One region of the Shewanella sp. ENK2 genome, then DNA from elsewhere that is predicted to be linked to it. Evidence: predicted binding sites of a transcription regulator. Region 1 holds the regulator's gene; each other region holds the start of a gene.
The links. Region 1 encodes sigma-54, which starts transcription at its own class of promoters, with help from an activator protein. Its sites were predicted from a motif close to GTTGGCACGNNNNTNGNNT; they were not measured.
Positions count from the first base shown of each region.

Region 2: the regulator sigma-54 is predicted to act here: its motif matches at 1,461-1,479, upstream of ACGEDC_RS02865 (CmpA/NrtA family ABC transporter substrate-binding protein).
Region 3: the regulator sigma-54 is predicted to act here: its motif matches at 938-956, upstream of flgB (flagellar basal body rod protein FlgB).

Region 1 is NZ_CP171406.1:1,239,951-1,242,226, reverse strand. Features, by position in the region: gene hpf (ribosome hibernation promoting factor) at 1-219, opposite strand, end outside; gene ACGEDC_RS05585 (RNA polymerase factor sigma-54) at 244-1,728, opposite strand; gene lptB (LPS export ABC transporter ATP-binding protein) at 1,933-2,276, opposite strand, start outside.
Region 2 is NZ_CP171406.1:617,192-619,467, forward strand. Features, by position in the region: gene ACGEDC_RS02865 (CmpA/NrtA family ABC transporter substrate-binding protein) at 1-1,269, opposite strand, end outside; gene ACGEDC_RS02870 (sodium ion-translocating decarboxylase subunit beta) at 1,921-2,276, opposite strand, start outside.
Region 3 is NZ_CP171406.1:465,804-468,079, forward strand. Features, by position in the region: gene flgD (flagellar hook assembly protein FlgD) at 1-63, opposite strand, end outside; gene flgC (flagellar basal body rod protein FlgC) at 87-503, opposite strand; gene flgB (flagellar basal body rod protein FlgB) at 506-904, opposite strand; gene ACGEDC_RS02225 (CheR family methyltransferase) at 1,054-1,887, opposite strand; gene ACGEDC_RS02230 (chemotaxis protein CheV) at 2,041-2,276, opposite strand, start outside.

The DNA of each region.
Region 1 (2,276 bases):
TGCGACATACATATCTGCGTTTTGAGATACGGCAAAAACTTCACCTCCTTTGAGGTGCAATTTAGCTTCGGCAATCTGTTGTAACTTTTGTACATTGAGCACAACGTGAACATTATTGATCTGTTCGAAGTGACGTTCAAGCTTTGAAAATTTAGTTTGCACATACTCACGTAAAGATTGAGTAATTTCGATATGGTGTCCAGTCAGGTTAATTTGCATAGATCATCCTCCAATAACAAAGGCTTATAAGCTTTTGCGTTGGTTTGAGGGAGGGATGAGCATTGCTTCACGATATTTGGCGATCGTACGCCGAGCAACATTGATCCCTTGTTCAGCCAGTAGCGTCGCCATTTTACTATCGCTAAGTGGCTTTTTCTGGTTTTCTGCAGCGACCAGCTTTTTGATAAAGGCTCTGATTGCTGTAGATGAACACTCTCCGCCATCATCGGTACTTACGTGGCTAGAGAAGAAGTATTTTAGTTCAAAAAGGCCGCGAGGGGTGTGCATATATTTTTGAGTTGTAACCCGTGAGATGGTCGATTCATGCATCTCTACCGCTTCGGCAATATCATTTAAAACCATAGGCTTCATGGCTTCTTCGCCGAACTCAAAGAAACCTTGCTGGAATTGAACAATACAATTTGCCACTTTTAACAGGGTTTCATTGCGGCTTTCAATACTTTTAATAAACCATTTGGCTTCTTGTAAGTGACCGCGAATGAATTGGCTGTCAGCTTGATTGGCTGAGCCTTTTGCCATGGCGGCATATTGCTGATTTACGCCTATTTTAGGCATATTATCTGGGTTTAATTCTACGACCCAACGGCCATTCTTTTTAAACACTGTGACATCTGGGATGACGTACTCATCTTTGATTGGAGTAATTTGTAACCCTGGGCGAGGGTTCAGTGTTTGGATAAATTGAATCGCTTCGCGTAAATCATCTTCTTTAAGCTTGGTTTTACGCATTAGTAATCTGAAATCACGACCTGCTATTAAATCTAGGTGTTCAGATATCAGTAATTTTACATTTTCTATGCAAGGGATTTCGCTTGGGTATTGTCCCAATTGAATCATCAAACATTCGCTTAAATTTCTTGCAGCGACACCCACTGGATCAAAATGTTGTACACGCTTTAATACGGCTTCAACCTCATCAAGTTCAATATCCTCAAGACCGAGTGCATCGAGAATATCTTCTGTTGATTGAGTTAAGTAACCTCTATCATCAATTGCGTCGATGATGGCTGTCGCAATGGCGAGGTCATTTTCAGAAAATGGGGTTAAGTTTTTTTGCCATTCTAAATGTTCGTATAAACCTTCAGTCGTTTCACCTTGAAATGGCATATCGTCATCACGGCTTACAGCGCCAGAACCTGAGTTAGGAGAGGCGGTGTAGACTTCATCCCAAGTGGTATCCATTGGTAAGTCTTCAGGCATGGACTCTTTCGTAAGTGACTCTGTTGTATCGACTGATGAGGTGTCTTTTTCTACGCTGACTTGGCTGTTATCGCTAAAATCGGTGTCAGTTTGCTGAGTATTGTCTTTGACTGGTTCTTTTGCTTTGGCAAACTCATCCTCAAGCTCAAGAAGAGGATTTGAGTCAAGTGCTTGCTGAATTTCTTGCTGTAGCTCCAAAGAGGAAAGTTGCAATAAGCGAATGGCTTGTTGCAACTGCGGGGTCATTGTCAGGTGTTGACCCATTTTAAGTTGGAGTGAGGCTTTCATTTACCGCTTATCCCTAATTGAATTTCATCATCGCGACTACAATGTTATGGGTCTAGCACCTTTGTAAGTGTTAGCTAGACTTTAACCGAACTTGGGTTCTACTTTGCCAAAAATTAGCGTTAAGTTTTGAGTCTAGTGTATAACGCTAAAAAGTGGGACTGGTTGGCCGCGAAAATGCCATACTTGTACACTAAAGAATGCTAACTATAGCTTGAATTGCTCACCTAAGTATACTGACCTGACTTGCTGATTGTCTAAGATCTCAGCAGGTGTACCTTCAGCAATTAAATCTCCGTGGCTGACAATATACGCACGCTCACATACATCAAGTGTTTCACGGACATTATGGTCAGTAATCAATACTCCAAGACCACGATTTTTTAGTTGTTGAATAATTTTCTTAATATCTATCACAGAGATAGGATCAACACCCGCAAATGGTTCATCTAATAAAATAAACTTAGGATTGGCGGCTAAAGCGCGTGCTATTTCTACACGTCGACGTTCACCACCTGATAGAGCCATACCTTGGCTGTCACGAATATGGG
Region 2 (2,276 bases), 620 kb from region 1:
CTGAGGTTTTTTAAAGCCAGTTTCAGTTGCAAAGTCTGGGAAATGTTTTGCATCAATGGTTTTGTCATCAATTAAGGATTGAGCAGCTTTAGCATAGATATCTGGGCGATAAACTTTCGCAGCAACATCTTTGTACCAATCATCAGGTTTATCTTCAGAGATCTGCCCCCAGCGACGCATTTGCGTTAAATACCAAATCGCATCTGAGTAATATGGGTAAGTTGCGTTATAACGGAAGAACACATTGAAGTCTGGAACCGCTCGCTTATCGCCTTTTTCATATTCAAATGTGCCGGTCATACTATTAGCAATGACATCGTAATCAGCACCAACATAATTAGATTGCGATAAGATTTTTACAGCTGCTGGACGATTGGCATTGTTATTATCATCTAACCACTTAGCCGCCTTAATCAGGGCGCGAGTTAAACGAATCGTCGTGTTAGGATATTTTTCAGCAAATTCAGCCGTGATCCCAAAAACCTTCTCTGGGTTGTCTTTCCAAATTTCATAGTCGGTAACAACCGGCACTCCAATGCCTTTAAATACGGCTTGCTGATTCCATGGTTCACCCACGCAGTATCCATAAATAGTGCCAGCTTCAAGCGTTGATGGCATTTGTGGCGGAGGGGTTACAGAAAGAAATGCTTGCGCATCTAATTGACCCGAAGTGTCACCTTTATGAGGCGCATAGTATCCTGGGTGAATACCACCAGCAGCTAACCAATAACGTAGTTCGTAGTTATGGGTTGATACAGGAAATACCATGCCCATTTTGAACGGTTTACCAGCTTCAGTGTATTCCTCGACAACAGGTTTCAGCGCATCAGCTTTAATTGGATGAACAGGTTTGCCATCGCTATTTTTAGCGATGTTAGGTTTCATTTTTTTCCAAATATCATTGGATACCGTAATGGCATTACCGTTTAAATCCATCGAAAAAGGCGTAATAATATGCGCTTTAGTACCATAACCAATAGTGGCAGCTATTGGCTGCCCTGCCAGCATATGTGCGCCATCTAAGCGACCATCAATAACACCGTCTAATAACACCTTCCAGTTAGCTTGGGCTTCAATCGTGACGTATAGGCCTTCTTCTTCAAAGTAACCATTCTCATAAGCGATAGCGATAGGCGCCATATCAGTTAATTTAATAAAACCAAAAGTCAGTTCTTCCTTTTCTGGAAACCCGACCTCAGCCATGGCTGGCAATACGGCAGAAAAAGACATCACCAGTAATGTCTGTTTAAGTGCTTTTTTCCAATTCATCTTTAAATCCTTGTTAAGTGTTAAATAGGTAAAACAAAAAAGGCGCTAACTACCCCCTAAGGAATAATTAAGCGCCTTTGCTTAAATTAATTTACGACTAAAAAATGATTAATTTTCACGTTTAAGACCAAAAACAATCAAAAACGGATAAATAAAATACAATTATAATCAGCCAATATGTGACCATTACTATTCAGCTAACGTGCCAACTTACTAAGATACTGTTTTAAATACAAATTTTAAAACACCCCTCCAACATACCTATAAAGGGTAGTGCTAATTTAGTGCAAAATAAATAAAATCGCACCTAAATGGGTATAAAATACGAGTCGTTATATGGATTGAACAACAATGGAGCAATGCAAGCCTTAATATTGGATTAGGCTGATAAATCGACGTCCCTTAAGCCTTGCTAATCGAGTAAGAAAAGAAATTAAAGAAAGGCTTATGAGTTAAATGCTAAGTGAAGATAGTGAGAGAGTGAGAAAACTAAAACCCTGATACAGACGCGTAATAGATGGCACTATCTTCTGTTTATACATATAAGATTAAGATGAACTCAGGCTCAATATGACCAATGTGTTAGCAAAAAAACCACTGCTTAGCAGTGGCTTTAATATAATTTACAACAAACAGAGTTAACGCATGGTATTAACCTAGAACAGCCAACAATACACCAGCAGCAACAGCGCTACCCAGTACACCAGCAACGTTTGGTCCCATAGCATGCATCAATAAGAAGTTTTGTTGGTTTGACTCTAAACCTACCTTATTTACAACACGTGCGGCCATAGGTACAGCAGATACACCAGCTGCACCAATCAATGGGTTAATCTTACCACCTGAGACTTTAGACATCAGTTTAGCCATCAACACACCAGCAGCTGTACCGATACTAAATGCGACAGCTCCTAAGACTAAAATACCTAAGGTTTCGATACGTAGAAACTCTTCAGCCTGCAATTTAGAGCCTACAGCTAAACCAAGGAAAATAGTGACAATGTTAA
Region 3 (2,276 bases), 770 kb from region 1:
AGTACTACTAGCAGATTGAGTCTGTGGTAAAGACTGACTGCTGTAAGGATTAATGAGGCTCATCTTTTACCCCCACAAAATTCATATTACTTACCCATACGAAGTGTTTGTTGCAGCATTGATTTTGCCGCATCAGCCACTTGGACATTCATTTGATAAGAACGAGATGCTGAAATCATATCCGCCATCTCTTCCATCACATTGACATTCGGTTTGTAAATAAAGCCGTCACCATCAGCCATAGGATGATCAGGAGAAAACTCCTTTAATAACGGTTTATCACTTTCAACAATGCCCTTAACACTGACACTGTGAGAACTATTTTGCTCATGGCTTGCTTTGGCCATTTCAGCTTCAAAAATCGGATGACGAGCCTTATAAGTTTGATCAACACTACTGGAAACTGAATCAGCATTGGCAATGTTACTGGCGGTAGTATTAAGTCGCACTGATTGTGCTGACATACCAGAACCCGACACATTAAAAATATTAAATAGACTCATGATTAATCACCTCTAATAGCTTTACGCATGCCTGAGAACTTGCTTTCAAGAAAACCCAGTGACATTTGATATTCCAAGGAGTTCTGCATAAAGGCCGCTTGTTCTTGTTGAGAATCAACGGTGTTGCCATCACCTGTATCTGGTTGATTAGGCACTCTAAACTTTACATTTTCCTGGCTTAACGCTTTCAAGTCGAAATGTTTGTCAGTTGTTTGACTCATCTGTAATCCACTTTGCTTAGCGCGTGCGCTGTTCATTGCTGCAGCAAAGTCGACATCTCGAGCTTTATAACCTGGCGTATTAGCATTGGCGATGTTGCTGGATAGCACTTCAGCCCGTTGTGCACGTATGCCCAAAGAGTATTGATGTATACCTAAACCATTTTCAAAATTAATCGCCATAAAATTGCCTCCACCAGCTAACTGACAGAATTAAAGCAAAGCTTATGCCAAAAAAATTAGATTATTAGAAATGAAATGATAAAAATGAAAATGCCAACGAACGCTGGCATTAATAAATAAAAATATTCAACTATTACAACAAATTATAGCTAACTCTTCTTCTGGTAATATATACCAGGGTTGCACCTAACCATATTGAACTCGTCCGTTAAACCCGAGATAGACTCTGACGCCCCTAAAAACAAAATACCGTTAGGGTTTAAAGCGGCAGCAAATTGCCGCAATATTTTTGCTTTTGCCTCTGGGGCAAAATAAATCAGAACATTACGGCAAAAAATAATATCAAACTTTCCTAAAAGGCTATAACTTTCAAGAAGATTGTGTGCCCTAAAGTTTACCAAACGCTTCACATTATCTTTCACTTTCATGTTACCAGAAGGCAAAGGATCAAAAAATTGGCGCTTACGCTCAGGTGATAACCCTCTAGCTAGGGCTAAACTATCGTATTCAGCATTTTTACAACGCTCAAGCATTGACGGAGATAAATCTGTCGCTTGAATGGTTGCATTTCCAGGTAATGCGCCTGGTTTACGTTGCTGGTATTCCAAAATCGTCATCGCGAGTGAATAAGGCTCTTGCCCTGAAGAACAAGCAGCAGACCAAATTTTTAACGGTCTTCCTAAGCGACTGTATTCAGGTAATAACGCATTATTGAGCAACTCGAACGGATATTTGTCCCTAAACCACAAGGTCTCATTCGTTGTCATTGCATCAATGACTTCCGCCCTTAAATGCCTTTCCGTTGGCTTCATCGACCTTTTAACTACTTCTGATAATGACGGCAAATCATATTTACCCATCAAAGGAGCTAATCGGCTTCTTACTAAATATTGCTTGTTGTCACCTAATACAATGCCGCTGTGCTGTTCTAAAAAGAGCTTAAACTGATTATATTCTGCTTCAGCGAGTGATTTATTCGTCACATTTACATCCTATTATAAGAAATGACACTAGCGTCACTTCAGAGTGAACAGGTTACTTTTATTAACTTATCACGACTATCGACAAGCACAACGTATTGCTCACAATAACTGTCTGACTATCTATTTAATCATAGTCAGACTTATCAATATTGCTTATAAAATTAGGTGTTTATTTACAGCAGATGCTAATTCATCTGGATTAAACTTGGCGATAAAGTCATTGGCACCCACTTTCTCAACCATTGCTTGGTTAAATACACCACTAAGGGATGTATGAAGTACCACTTTAATGTCTTTCAACTTAGGATCGTCTCTAATTTCAGCCGTTAAGGTATAACCATCCATTTCTGGCATTTCGATATCCGAAATAATCAAAGGAATTTCGTCAG